One region of the Streptomyces sp. NPDC000404 genome, then DNA from elsewhere that is predicted to be linked to it. Evidence: riboswitches for the same ligand, from Rfam matches in the RefSeq annotation. Region 1 holds a riboswitch; the other holds the start of a gene.

Evidence for each region. A riboswitch is a leader RNA that binds a small molecule or an ion and turns the genes downstream of it on or off. The one in region 1 is predicted to bind S-adenosylmethionine.
Region 2: it holds a riboswitch for S-adenosylmethionine, as region 1 does, so the genes downstream of both, thrC (threonine synthase) here and ABT345_RS01500 (aminotransferase class V-fold PLP-dependent enzyme) in region 1, are expected to answer to the same signal.

Annotation. Positions count from the first base shown of each region.
Region 1 is NZ_JBEPDN010000001.1:336,559-343,631, forward strand. Features, by position in the region: gene ABT345_RS01490 (rhomboid family intramembrane serine protease) at 1-764, shown strand, start outside; gene ABT345_RS01495 (Lrp/AsnC family transcriptional regulator) at 761-1,042, shown strand; gene ABT345_RS01500 (aminotransferase class V-fold PLP-dependent enzyme) at 1,532-2,866, opposite strand; SAM riboswitch class IV at 3,076-3,193, opposite strand; gene trpD (anthranilate phosphoribosyltransferase) at 3,299-4,363, opposite strand; gene qcrB (cytochrome bc1 complex cytochrome b subunit) at 4,504-6,141, opposite strand; gene qcrA (cytochrome bc1 complex Rieske iron-sulfur subunit) at 6,138-7,073, opposite strand, start outside.
Region 2 is NZ_JBEPDN010000016.1:153,598-160,670, reverse strand. Features, by position in the region: gene ABT345_RS28430 (alpha/beta hydrolase) at 1-129, shown strand, start outside; gene groL (chaperonin GroEL) at 295-1,920, opposite strand; gene ABT345_RS28420 (cold-shock protein) at 2,298-2,504, opposite strand; gene ABT345_RS28415 (MoaD/ThiS family protein) at 2,997-3,275, opposite strand; gene thrC (threonine synthase) at 3,392-4,708, opposite strand; SAM riboswitch class I at 4,702-4,850, opposite strand; gene ABT345_RS28405 (glucosyl-3-phosphoglycerate synthase) at 5,022-5,987, shown strand; gene ABT345_RS28400 (alpha,alpha-trehalose-phosphate synthase (UDP-forming)) at 6,082-7,073, shown strand, end outside.

The DNA.
Region 1 (7,073 bases):
CGCCCGAAGACCCCCGGCCCCGGCCGCCGCACACCCCACCGGACGCCCGCCATCCGGACCGCCCGGCCCGCGGCGCGTACTCCGTGACGAACCTCCTCATCGCGGTCTGCTGCGCCCTCTTCGTCCTCGGCCCCGCATCCGGCCTCAACCCGCTGTACGGAACCGGCGACGCCCTCCTCCAGGCGCAGACCGCGTACTTCGCACGCTGGGGCGTCATCCCCCGCGACCTCTGGGCCGGCCACCCGGCCGCCTGGCTCACCCCGCTCACCGCGCTCTTCGTCCACGGCAGCTGGCTGCACCTGCTCGGCAACGCCCTCTTCCTGCACGTCTTCGGCGGCATGGCCGAAGCCCGGATGGGCCGCCCGGCCTACACCGTCTTCTTCCTCGTCACCGGCTACCTGGCGCTCCTCGGCTACGCCGCCGCCCACGCCGCCTCCGGCCAGACGCTGGTCGGCGCCTCCGGCTCCATCTCCGGCGTCCTGGGCGCGTTCCTCTACCTCTTCCCCCGCGCCCGCGTCACCAGCCTCTTCCCCTTCCTCTTCTTCCTCCCGCTGCGCTTCCCCGCCTGGGTGGTGCTGCTCTTCTGGTTCGCCCTCCAGTGGCTGGCCGCCCAGCGCGACCCCGCCGGCCCCGGCGTCGCCTACCTCGCCCACGTCATCGGCTTCGCCCTCGGCTTCCTCTACGCATGGGCCCGCCACCGGCCCGCTACTGTGGAGGTCACCAGGGGGAATGCACCGGCGACCGAGGGAGAGAGCCAGCCGTGATCACGTCGATCGTGCTCATCAAGACCAGCGTGGACCAGATCCCGGAGATCGCCGAGCAGATCGCCGCGCTCGAAGGGGTCAGCGAGGTGTACTCGGTCACCGGCGCGCACGACCTCATCGCGATGGTCCGCGTCGCCGCCCACGACGACCTCGCCGACGTCATCCCCGGCCGCATCAGCAAGGTGCCGGGCGTCGCCTCCACCGAGACGCACATTGCGTTCCGCACGTATTCGCAGCATGACCTGGAGGCGGCGTTCGCGATCGGCCTGGACGCCTGACGCCTGACGCCTGCGGCGGGCGGTTCGCCGGTTCGCCTGCGGGTTCGCCTGCTGCGTTGTTTTTCGGCTTTCCCGCCGTGAGGGTTTGGCGCCGTTGCGCCTGCGGCGGGCGTGGGTTGTCGGGAGCGGGGGCCCTCCTGCGGACTCCGTCCTCCGGAGGTCCCCCTCCCGTGGGTGGGTGGTAAAAGGCCGGTGGGGGTTCGCCACCGTCGTCATCTTCCCTACGTGCGAGAAGACGACGACGGTGGCGTACCCCCACCATCTTTCCCCCACCACAAACGGAAGGGGCCGGACCGCAGGACGGAGTCCGGAGGTCCGGCACCGCAGCCGAAAAGCCTCGCGCAGCGACCACGCCCGCCGCAGGCGCAACAAACAGACAGCGAGCAACGCACCGCACAAGCACCGCGCAGCGGCAGGGCAGCGGACGGGCCGCAGGCCACACACCGCACCCGGCACCGCGCAGCGGACCGGCAGCGGACAGGCCGCGGACTAGCGCGCCCCGGCCGCGACGAGTTCCCGGACCGCTCGGACGAAGCGGTCGACGTGCTCGTCGGGCGTACCGGCACCGAAGCTGACGCGGACGGCGCCCAGCTCGCTCCCGCCCGCCGCGGGCGCAAGCACAGGCGAACCGCACTCGGCGGGCTCATCCGGCGCCCCGCCGAGCAACGCTCGGACCAGCGGGTGGGCGCAGAAGAGCCCGTCGCGGACGCCGATCCCGTACTCCGTGGACAGCGCCGCCGCGAGGCGCGAGCTGTTCCAGCCGTCGACGACGAAGGACAGCACGCCGACGCGGTCCGCGTCGTCGCCGAAGAGCGACAGGACGCGGACGCCGGGGATATCCGCCAGGCCGTTCCGGACGCGGGCGATGAGTTCCTGCTCGCGGGCGACCACCGTGTCGAAGCCCGCGTCGGTGAGCGCCCGGCACGCGGAGGCGATCGCGTAGGCGCCGATGACGTTGGGCGAACCGGCCTCGTGGCGGGCCGCGGTGGTGTGCCAGGCGACGTCGACGCCGCCGTCGGGGCGGCGCGTGACGGTCCGGCTGGCGCCGCCGCCGGCCAGGTACGGGTCCGCCTCGCGCAGCCAGTCGGCGCGGCCGGCCAGGACGCCGGAGCCGAACGGCGCGTACAGCTTGTGGCCGGAGAACGCGACCCAGTCCACGTCGAGTCCGGCGAGGTCGACGGGCCGGTGCGGCGCCAGCTGGGCGGCGTCCAGGACGATCCGCGCACCGTGGGCGTGGGCCGCGGCGGCCAGCTCCTGGACCGGCCAGATCTCGCCGGTGACGTTGGAGGCGCCGGTCACGCAGACCAACGCGGGTCCGTAGGGGGCACGGGCCGCGAGGGCCTTTTCCAGGGTGTCGACGGCCTGGCGGGGGGTGCGCGGCGCGTCGAGGTAGGTGACGTCGATGCCGTCGCGCTGCTCCCACGGCAGCAGCGCGGCGTGGTGCTCGGTCTCGAAGACGAAGACGCGGGTGGCGGGCGGCAGCGCGGCGGCCAGCAGGTTGAGGGAGTCGGTGGTGGAGCGGGTGAAGATCACCTGGTCGTCGTCGCGGCAGCCGAGGAAGCCGGCGACGGTGGTGCGGGCGTTCTCGAAAAGGTCGGTGGAGAGCTGCGAGAGGTACCCGGCGCCGCGGTGCACGCTGCCGTAGTAGGGCGCGTAGGCGGCCACGTCGTCCCAGACCCGCTGGAGCGCGGGGGCGCTCGCCGCGTAGTCGAGGGCGGCGTAGCCGATCTCGCCGCCGGCGGCCAGCGGTACCTGGACATCTCGCCCCAGAACCTCCAGTTCGTCACAGACGGGGCGGTCGGCGGCAAGGGTGGAGACAGGCATGGCGAACTCCCGTGAGAGAAAGGCGAATTCACCGCGCGCGGGTAGGCGAAAGCGCGAAGGGGCGCGGGGAATTCGGCAGGCAGGAAAGAGCAGCGGTGGGACGCTGAATTACTTCGGAAGCGAAAGGCTGGAGAGCGGGCTTTTGCAGCCCTATCGCATTCGCTGGTTCACGGAAGTTCTCCCTCTGAGGACCAGGATCCCTGGCGAGGGATCCGCGCTTGCCGCAGACCTCGCTGCCTGCGGCCTGGTCATCACCCGGGGCACCCCGCCACGGAAGGAGGGTTGCCGGACAGCGGGCCGGGGCCTATATCGCTGTCACTCGTGACCTGCGCAGCATCATGCCATATGAACGGAGCGGCGCAAGCCCGGTCCGGTTGTTGAGATCAACCGGACCGGAATTGCGCCGCATTCCCCGCAACGGCCGTACCGCGCTCAGGCGTTGCTGGCGACCGCCCAGCGCTCCAGCGCCCGCTTGGCCGCCCCGGAATCGATCGACTGAGCCGCCCGCTCCATACCGGCCCGGATCTGCTCGGTCAGCGGCGCCGCGGTCGGCTCCAGCGCGGCGAGCGCCGCCGCGGAGTTCAGCAGCACCGCCTCGCGGACCGGGCCCTTCTCCCCGTCCAGCAGCCGCCGCGCCACCTCGGCGTTGTACGCCGCATCCGCACCGCGCAGCGCCTCCACCGGGACCAGCGGGATCCCGACGTCCCGCGGGTCGAACGTCTCCTCCCGCACCGCGCCGTCCCGCACGATCCACACCCGCGACGTCGCCGTCGTCGTCAGCTCGTCCAGCCCGTCGTCACCGCGGAAGACCAGCGCGGACGAACCGCGCTCGGCGAGCACCCCGGCGAGGATCGGCGCCATCCGCGCATCCGCGACACCGGTCGCCTGCGCCTGCACCCGCGCCGGGTTGGTGAGCGGGCCCAGCACGTTGAAGGTGGTGCGGATGCCCAGCTGCCCGCGGGCGGTGGCGACATGGCGCAGCGCCGGGTGGAAGGTGACCGCGAAGCAGAACGTGATGCCCGCCTCCTCGGCGACCTCGACGACGCGCCGCGGGGTGAGGTTCAGCCGGACGCCGAGCTTCTCCAGGACGTCGGAGGAGCCGCTCGCCGACGACGCGGCGCGGTTGCCGTGCTTGATCACCTTCGCGCCCGTGCCGGCCACCACGATCGAGGACATCGTGGAGATGTTGACGGTCTTGGCGCCGTCGCCGCCGGTGCCGACGATGTCCACGCCGGGGCCCGGCACCTCGATCAGCCGGGCGTGCGCGTACATCGCGCGCACCAGCCCGGAGATCTCCGCGACGGTCTCGCCCTTGGCGCGCAGCGCCACCGCGAACCCGGCGATCTGCGCGTCGGTGGCCTCGCCCCGCATGATCCGGTCCATCGCCCAGGCGGTGTCGTCGGCGGCGAGGTCATGGCCGTCGAGCAGGGCGTTCAGGACGCCCGGCCAGGTGTGGGCCGCCACGCTGTCGCCGCCTGCCGGGGTCGCAACGTTCATGGTCCACACTCCTGGTTCGTGCCTGCGTATGAGGTAAACCCTATCGAGCCGCGGACATGCCGGAGGGCCCCGTCCGGTGTCCGGACGGGGCCCTCTGGGTGGCGTCTCACAACCGCCGTGCCCTCACGGCGGCTCGGTGATCAGTGGTGGCCGTGGCCGCTGCTGATCTCCTTGTACTCCTCGACGGTCGGCTTCGGGATGACGTTGTCCTCGCCGTAGTACGCCTTCGAGAGCTTGGCACGCAGCTTCTGCGACCGCGTGGCCTTGCGCTCGACGCCGTTCTCGTCGACCTCGGGCTCCAGCTCCAGCGGAGCGGGCTGCTCGTGCTGGGTGAGGACGTGCAGCTGCTCCTGGGTGAGCGGCTCGTGGACCTCGATGAACTCACCGTGCGGCAGGCGCTTGATGATGCCCGACTCGCGGCCGTGCAGCACCTTGTCCTTGTCGCGGCGCTGCAGCCCCAGGCAGATCCGCTTGGTGGCGATGAACGCCAGCACCGGACCGACGAAGAACGCGATGCGCACGAACCAGGTGATCGAGTTGATCGACAGGTGGAAGTGGGTCGCCCACAGGTCGTTACCGCCACCGATCAGCATCACGAAGTACGCGACCAGCCAGGCCACACCGAAGCCGGTACGGGTCGGGGCGTTGCGCGGACGGTCCAGGATGTGGTGCTCGCGCTTGTCACCCCGCACCCACGACTCGATGAACGGGTAGACCGCGATGGCCACCAGCACCAGCGGGAAGATCAGGATCGGGATCAGCACACCGAAGTTGATGGTGTGACCCCAGAAGTCCCACTCCCAGCCCGGCATCACACGGACGAGACCCTCGGCGAAGCCCATGTACCAGTCGGGCTGGGCGCCGGTGGACACCTGGTCCGGGCGGTACGGGCCGATGGCCCACACCGGGTTGATGCTCGCGATGGCCGCGATCACCGAGATGACACCGAAGACCAGGAAGAAGAAGCCTCCGGCCTTGGCCATGTAGACCGGCAGCAGCGGCATGCCGACGACGTTCTTGTTGGTCTTGCCGGCACCCGGGAACTGCGTGTGCTTGTGGTAGAAGACCAGGATCAGGTGGGCCACCAGCAGACCGAGCATGATGCCCGGCAGCAGCAGCACGTGCACCGTGAAGAACCTCGGGATGATGTCGTGCCCCGGGAACTCCCCGCCGAAGATGAACATCTGCAGGTACGAGCCGATCAGCGGCATCGCCAGGATGACACCCTCGATGAACCGCACGCCGGTGCCGGAGAGCAGGTCGTCGGGGAGGGAGTAGCCGGTGAAGCCGGTGAACATGCCCAGCACCAGCAGCAGGAAGCCGAACAGCCAGTTGACCTCGCGCGGCTTGCGGAAGGCGCCGGTGAAGAACACCCGCATCATGTGGACCATCATGCCGGCGAGGAAGATCAGCGCCGCCCAGTGGTGGATCTGCCGGATCAGCAGACCACCGCGGACGTCGAAGCTGATGTTCAGCGTCGACTCGAACGCCTGGGTCATCCGGATCCCGTGCATCGGCACGTAGGAGCCGTGGTAGACGACCTCGGCCATGCTCGGGTGGAAGAACAGCGTCAGGTAGACACCGGTCAGGATGATGATGATGAAGCTGTAGAGGCAGATCTCACCCAGCATGAAGGACCAGTGGTCCGGGAAGATCTTGCGCATGTTGGACTTGGCGAGGCTGTAGATGCCCAGCCGGCCGTCCGCCCAGTCGGCGATCCGCTCGCCCCGCGGCGCCTGGCCGCGACGCGCGGTGGTCGCGCTCGTCTCGTTACTCATCCGCGCTCCCAGAAGCTCGGGCCGACGGGCTCCGCGAAGTCGCTGACGGCTTCGAGGTAGCCGTCCTTCACCGTGATCTGCAGCTGCGGCAGGGCGTGGCCCGCGGGGCCGAAGATCACGCGACCGCCGTCGGACAGGTCGAAGGTGGACTGGTGGCACGGGCAGAGCACGTGGTGCGTCTGCTGCTCGTACAGGCTGATCGGGCAACCGACGTGGGTGCAGATCTTCGAGTACGCCACGATGCCCTCGTGCGACCACTCAAGTTCCTGCTTGTCCTTGATGTTCTGCGGCTGGATCCGCACGAGCATCAGGGCGTCCTTGGCGATCTTGGTGTTGAACTCCTCGTCGTCCTCCTCCAGGCCCTCGGGCTTGGCGAACGTCAGGGAGCCGACCGCGATGTCCTCGGGACGCAGCGGGAGGTTGGTGGACTGGTTGACCAGGCGGATGCCCTTCTTCCAGCCCGTGCCGCGCAGCTTCTTCTCGGGCAGCGGCCCGAGGTCACGCAGCAGGACGACGCCGGAGAGCGGCACCAGGGCCAGCGCACCGAACATCGTGTTACGGATCAGCTTGCGGCGGCCGAACCCGGACTCCTTCGCGCCCTGCGCGAAGTCGGCGAGCACCTTGGCCTTGACCTCGGGCTCCGCCTCGATCGGGTGCCGGTCGTCGGCGATCTCCTCGTCCGACATCAGCGTGCGGGCCCAGTGGACCGCGCCGGCGCCGATGGCGAAGAGGGCGATACCCAGGGTCAGACCCAGGGAGAAGTTCAGCGCGCTGATGTGCCCGATCGGCCAGATAAAGACGATCTTGTCGATCGGGAAGATCACATACGACGCGATGAACGCGACGGTCGCGAGCATCGACAGGAGGAAGAAGTAGGCCACGACGCGCTCGGAGCGCCGGGCGGCCTTCTCGTCGATGTCCTGGATGCGATG
Region 2 (7,073 bases), on a different contig from region 1:
ATCGACGTCCCCGAAGGCCACCACGGCTTCGAAACGGCCGACCACGACCCCGGCACCGACCTCGAAGCGCTCCGCACCGCCGTCCGCGCGGCGCTCCGCACCGTCCTGGGACACCTGACGGAACGGTAGACGGCGCCGGTCCACACGGCGTGTCCGGCGCCGGTCCACGCGCCCGGCCCCGGACACGCCGCAGGGGCGGCACCCCTCCGGAGAAATCCGGAGAAGGTGCCGCCCCTGCGAACCAGCGGACGGTGATCCGTCCGTCCCGCCGCGTGCGACGGAACGGGTCAGGGATCAGAAGTCCATGTCACCGCCGGGCATGCCGCCCGGAGCGCCCGCCGCGGCGGCCTTCTCCGGCTTGTCGGCGATGACGGCCTCGGTGGTGAGGAACAGCGCGGCGATGGAGGCGGCGTTCTGCAGCGCGGAACGGGTCACCTTCGCCGGGTCGATGATGCCCTCGGCGATCATGTCGACGTACTCGCCGGTGGCAGCGTTCAGACCGTGGCCGACGGCCAGGTTGCGCACCTTCTCCACGACAACGCCGCCCTCAAGGCCGCCGTTGACGGAGATCTGCTTCAGCGGGGCCTCCAGGGCCAGCTTCACAGCGGCGGCACCGGTGGCCTCGTCGCCCTCCAGCTCCAGCTTCTCGAAGACGCTGGAGGCCTGGAGCAGGGCGACGCCACCGCCGGCGACGATGCCCTCCTCGACGGCCGCCTTCGCGTTGCGAACGGCGTCCTCGATGCGGTGCTTGCGCTCCTTGAGCTCGACCTCGGTCGCGGCACCGGCCTTGATGACCGCAACACCGCCGGCGAGCTTCGCCAGGCGCTCCTGCAGCTTCTCGCGGTCGTAGTCGCTGTCCGAGTTCTCGATCTCGGCGCGGATCTGGTTGACGCGGCCCTGGACCTGGTCGCTGTCGCCGGCACCGTCGACGATGGTGGTCTCGTCCTTGGTGATGACGACCTTGCGGGCGCGGCCCAGCAGGTCGAGACCGGCGTTCTCCAGCTTGAGGCCGACCTCCTCGGAGATGACGGTGCCACCGGTGAGGATGGCGATGTCGCCGAGCATGGCCTTGCGGCGGTCACCGAAGCCCGGGGCCTTGACGGCGACGGACTTGAAGGTGCCACGGATCTTGTTGACGACCAGGGTCGACAGGGCCTCGCCCTCGACGTCCTCGGCGATGATCAGCAGCGGCTTGCCGGACTGCATGACCTTCTCCAGGAGCGGCAGCAGGTCCTTCACGTTGCCGATCTTGGAGTTGACGATCAGGATGTACGGGTCGTCGAGCGACGCCTCCATACGCTCCATGTCGGTGGCGAAGTACGCCGAGATGTAGCCCTTGTCGAAGCGCATACCCTCGGTGAGCTCCAGCTCCAGACCGAAGGTCTGGGACTCCTCGACGGTGATGACGCCTTCCTTGCCGACCTTGTCCATGGCCTCGGCGATCAGCTCGCCGATCTGGGTGTCGGCGGCGGAGATGGAGGCGGTCGAAGCGATCTGCTCCTTGGTCTCCACGTCCTTGGCCTGCTCCAGCAGGGCGGCGGAGACGGCCTCGACGGCGGTCTCGATGCCGCGCTTGAGGGCCATCGGGTTGGCGCCGGCGGCGACGTTGCGCAGACCCTCACGGACCAGCGCCTGGGCGAGGACGGTCGCGGTCGTCGTGCCGTCACCGGCGACGTCGTCCGTCTTCTTCGCGACCTCCTTGACCAGCTCGGCGCCGATCTTCTCGTACGGGTCCTCCAGCTCGATCTCCTTGGCGATGGACACACCATCGTTGGTGATCGTGGGGGCGCCCCACTTCTTCTCCAGGACGACGTTGCGACCCTTGGGGCCGAGGGTCACCTTGACGGCGTCGGCGAGCTGGTTCATACCGCGCTCAAGGCCGCGCCGCGCCTCCTCGTCGAACGCGATGATCTTGGCCATGTGAAGTGGTCCTCCCAGGACGAAGGGGGCACCTCCCGCGCCTTTGGGGCGTGGAGGCTCTTTCCTCCGGACCGCGCTGGCGCCCGCGACGGACGGCCCACCGTTGGAGCGGTTCCTTCCCGCCCCGCCTGCGGACCTCACCGACGGTCCAAAACTGTCACTCTCACTCGGAGAGTGCTAACGCAATGATTAGCACTCGACCCCCTTGAGTGCAAGGCGCCTTCCGAAGGGAGGCTCGATGAGGGGTGGTGGTCGGGCGACGGGCGGGCGCAAGCGCCCTCCGCAAGGAGGGCACGTTGAGGGGGTGCCCCACACACAACAGGAGGCCCGCGCCCCCTACGGGGCGCGGGCCTCCTTGACGCGCAGTCGGTCGGCGCTCAGCCGGCCGCCAACTTGACCATGTCGGCCTGCGGCCCCTTCTGGCCCTGCGAGATCTCGAAATCGACCCGCTGGCCCTCCTCGAGGGTGCGGTAGCCGTCCATCTGGATCGCGCTGTAGTGGACGAAAACATCCGCACCACCGTCGACCGCGATGAAGCCGTACCCCTTCTCCGCGTTGAACCACTTGACGGTGCCCTGAGCCATGCCTAACTCCCCTATTACTGGCCCTTCGCAGGACCGCACTCCGCGGACCCGGGTCAGACCTCACCCCGCGAATGGCCCGTGGGGTGTGCGCCGGAACGCGTCGACCGCCGCCGAATGTATCCGCACCGGTGCCCAGCGCAACAGGTCAATCGGACGAGAATTCTGACGGCGCGAGAAGTGGCGATATGCGCAGAACTGGCCATATTCCCGGGCAACTCGGGCCGGGCATAAGGAGCTTAGGGCGCAAACACCGCACACACTTTGCACACAACTCATCGCGATCCCGGGGCGTTCAGAAGGCCGCCACACCGCGCTCGACGAGCAGAAGAAGGGGATCGGCGAAATGGTATCGCGTTTTGCAGGACTGTTTCACAACGCGGAATCGCCCCGTCCGGATATCCGGACGGGGCGATTATCGGTCAGCGGGAGAAAGGAATGGCGAGAACCATTCGCCATCGGGGCGGAACGGCTCCCCCGGTCCCGGTGCGGGCGTCAGCAGCCGCCGGCCACCGCCGGGATGATCGAGACGCCCGCACCGTCCGGCGTCGGCGTCTGGAGGCCCTGCTCGAAGCGGACGTCGTCGTCGTTGACGTAGACGTTCACGAAGCGCCGCAGCTTGCCCGCGTCGTCCAGCACCCGGGCGGCGATGCCCTGGTGGTTCTTCTCCAGGTCGGTGATGACCTCGGACAGCGTCGCGCCCTCGGCGCTGACCTCGGACGCGCCGCCGGTGTACGTACGGAGGATGGTGGGGATGCGGACCTTGACGCTCATGGGTTCTGCCTTCCAACGACTGCGGATACGTCTGCGGAACCGGCCGCCGCGCCCCGGGCGGGACGACGGCGGACGGACCGGATCGGCCGGTTTCCGGCCGGGGGAACGACCGGGGTTCAGCCGGCCAGACCGGCCGAGCGGAACGCGTCCAGGCTCGGGCGGATGGTGGCCGTGGGGCCGGTGGTCGGAGCGACGGCGTCAAGCGTCTTGAGGCCGTCGCCGGTGTTGAGGATGACGGTGGACAGGGTCGGATCGAGCAGGCCCGCTTCGATGAGCTTCTTGGTGACGCCGACGGTCACCCCGCCGGCGGTCTCCGCGAAGATGCCCTCCGTCCGCGCCAGCAGCTTGATCGCGTCCACGACCTGCTCGTCGTTGACATCCTCCACCGCGCCGCCCGTACGGCGTGCGATGTCGAGGACGTACGGCCCGTCGGCGGGGTTGCCGATCGCCAGGGACTTGGCGATGGTGTCCGGCTTCTGCGGGCGGACCACGTCGTGGCCGGCCTTGAACGCCGTCGACACCGGGGAGCAGCCCTCGGCCTGGGCGCCGTAGATCCTGTAGGGCCGGTCCTCGACGAGGCCGAGGGTGATCAGCTCCTTCAGTCCCTTGTCGATCTTGGTGAGCTGGGAGCCGGAGGCCACCGGGATGACGATCTGGTCCGGCAGCCGCCAGCCGAGCTGTTCGCAGATCTCGTACGCCAGCGTCTTGGAGCCCTCGCCGTAATAGGGGCGGAGGTTGACGTTGACGAAGCCCCAGCCCTCGCCGAGCGGGTCGCCGATCAGCTCGGAGCAGAAGCGGTTGACGTCGTCGTAGTTGCCCTCGATGCCGACGAGGTCGCCGCCGTAGACCGCGGCCATGACGACCTTGCCCGCCTCCAGGTCGTGCGGGATGAAGACGCAGGAGCGGAATCCGGCGCGGCGGGCGGCGGCGCCGACGGCACCGGCGAGGTTGCCGGTCGAGGAGCAGGAGAGGGTGGTGAAGCCGAAGGCGCGCGCCGCCTCGACCGCGATGGCGACGACCCGGTCCTTGAAGGAGTGCGTCGGGTTGCCGGAGTCGTCCTTGACGTAGAGGCCGCCGGTGACGCCCAGCTCACGGGCGAGGTTGTCGGCCTTGACGAGCTTGGTGAAGCCGGGGTTGAGATTCGGCTTCCCGGCCACGTCCGCGGGGACGGGCAGCAGCGGTGCGTACCGCCAGATGTTGTGGGGACCGGCCTCGATCTGCTTCCGCAGGGCTTCCGGGTCACCGCCCGGCAGCTCGTACGCCACCTCCAGCGGACCGAAGCAGGTCGCGCAGGCGAAGATCGGGCCGAGCGGGAAACGCTCCCCGCATTCGCGACAGGAGAGACCTGCGGCGGGACCCAGAGTGACGGAGGAAGCGTTTTCGGTAACTTCAACAGCTTGCGCAGCCATGGAGGCGAGGCCCTTTCTCCTCATCTTCCTCGCGACGCATCTCGCCACGAGACGGATTTGGCACCTTCCCTAGCCGGGAGCCTCGCGCCGCGCGATGCGGTCGAGACCGGCTGGAGGGTTGCCGGGGCTTCAACGGGCCGTGTCCCTCTGCCCCTCTGGATGAGCGGTATGGCGCTGGGAAAACCCAGGCGTTTGTGGTGCGGTGACCCCCGGCATGCGACGGTCGTCCGCGTTGTTCAAGACTGTAACCGACGGCACTGACAGTGGTGAGAGTCGTCCGAACCGCGAGATGGATCACATGCGCCGCCGAGACGGCGCGCACCGAGGAGTCGTAGACGTGCTGGAAGAGGTGGAGCGCTGGCTGGGACGTCGCTCCTGGTCGGCGGAGGACCGGCCGCTGCCGCAGCTGCTGGAGGCCAAACGGCTCAGCGGCCGCACGGTCAGCGTCGTGCTGCCCGCGCTCGACGAGGAGGCGACGGTCGGCACGATCGTCACGGCCATCCGCGCCGCCCTGATGACCGAGGAGGTGCCGCTCGTCGACGAACTGGTGGTGCTCGATTCCGGGTCCACGGACCGGACGGCCGAGGTCGCGGCGGCCGCCGGGGCGCGGGTGGTGGCGCGGGACGCGGTGCTGCCGCGGCTGCCGGCGGTGCCCGGCAAGGGCGAGGTGCTGTGGCGGTCGCTGCTGGTCACCCGCGGCGACATCGTCTGCTTCGTCGACGCGGACCTGCGGGAGTTCTCGCCGACGTTCGTCTCCGGGATCGTCGGGCCGCTGCTGACCGACCCGGACGTGCAGTTCGTCAAGGCGATGTACGACCGGCCGCTGGAGACCGGCGGCGCGCCCGGGGGCGGTCCGGGCCAGGGCGGACGGGTCACCGAGCTGGTCGCCCGGCCGCTGCTCAACCTCCACTGGCCGCAGCTGGCCGGGTTCGTGCAGCCGCTGGGCGGGGAGTACGCGGCGCGGCGTTCGCTGCTGGAGCGGCTGCCGTTCCCGGTCGGTTACGGCGTCGAGCTGGGGCTGCTGGTCGACGCGTTGCACACGGCCGGTCTGGACGCGCTCGCGCAGGTGGACGTCGGGGTGCGCAAACACCGCCACCAGGACGGTCAGGCGCTGGGCCGGATGGCCGCGGCGATCTACCGCACCGCCCAACTCCGGCTGGCGCGCGGCCACTTGGTACGGCCGCGGCTGACGCAGTTCGTGCGCGGCGAGAGCGGATTCGTCCCCCGGACGAGCGATGTCGACACCGAGGAGCGGCCCCCGATGGCGGACGTTCCGGAGTACGCGGAGAGCCGGGCGGCCTGAGTTCTCCGCGGGCTGGGCCGGTGGAGCGGCGGGTGTCCCTCCCTTGGCCTCATTCGTACGTGTGCGCCGATCCGGTGCGGGCTAGGGTCGCGGCATGGCCTCCGAACACAGCGGTACCACCCCTGCCCGGACGCCCGCCGCGGGGCGCGGCGCCGAGGTGCTCGTCGCGTCCAACCGCGGCCCGGTCTCGTACGCCGTCGGCGCGGGCGGCGCGCTGAGCGCGAAGCGGGGCGGCGGCGGGCTGGTCTCGGGGCTGTCGGCGATCGGTCCGGAGACGGACGCGGTGTGGGTGTGCGCGGCGCTGGGCGACGGCGACCGGGAGGCGGTGCGGCGCGCGGACGGTGAGCTTCCGGTGGCCGATACCGGTGGACAGCGCGTCCGGATGCTGGACATCCCGGCGGAGACACACGCCGCTGCCTACAACGGCATCGCCAATTCGGTGCTCTGGTTCGTCCACCACATGCTCTACCAGACGCCGCTGGAGCCGTCGTTCGACACGGAGTTCCGGGGGCAGTGGACGGCGTACGAGGCGTACAACGCGGCGTTCGCGCAGGCGCTGGACCGGGCGGCGGCGCCGGGCGCGGCGGTGCTGATCCAGGACTACCACCTGGCGCTGGCCCCCGGGATGCTCCGCGAGCGCCGCCCCGACCTGCGGATCGGGCACTTCTCGCACACGCCGTGGGCGCCGCCGGAGTACTTCGCGCTGCTGCCCGACGACATCCGGGAGCGGCTGATCCGGGGGATGCTCGGCGCGGACCGGGCGGGCTTTTTGACCGAGCGGTGGGCGGCGGCGTTCGTGGCGTGCTGCACGGCCACCCTGGAGACCCGGTGCGCCGTCCACCATTCGGACAGCGAGGCGCCGCACGTGGTCACCGCGCCCCCGGGCCGGACGCCGCACACCACCCGGATCGGGGTGCACGGTCTGGGCGCGGACGCGGAGTTCCTGCGGGAGCGGGCGCACCGCCCGGACGTCGAGGAGCGGCTGACGGCGCTGCGCGCGCAGATCGGCGGCGGGGACGGGCCGGGTCGGCGCCGCACGATCGTGCGGGTGGACCGCACGGAGCTGTCGAAGAACATCGTCCGCGG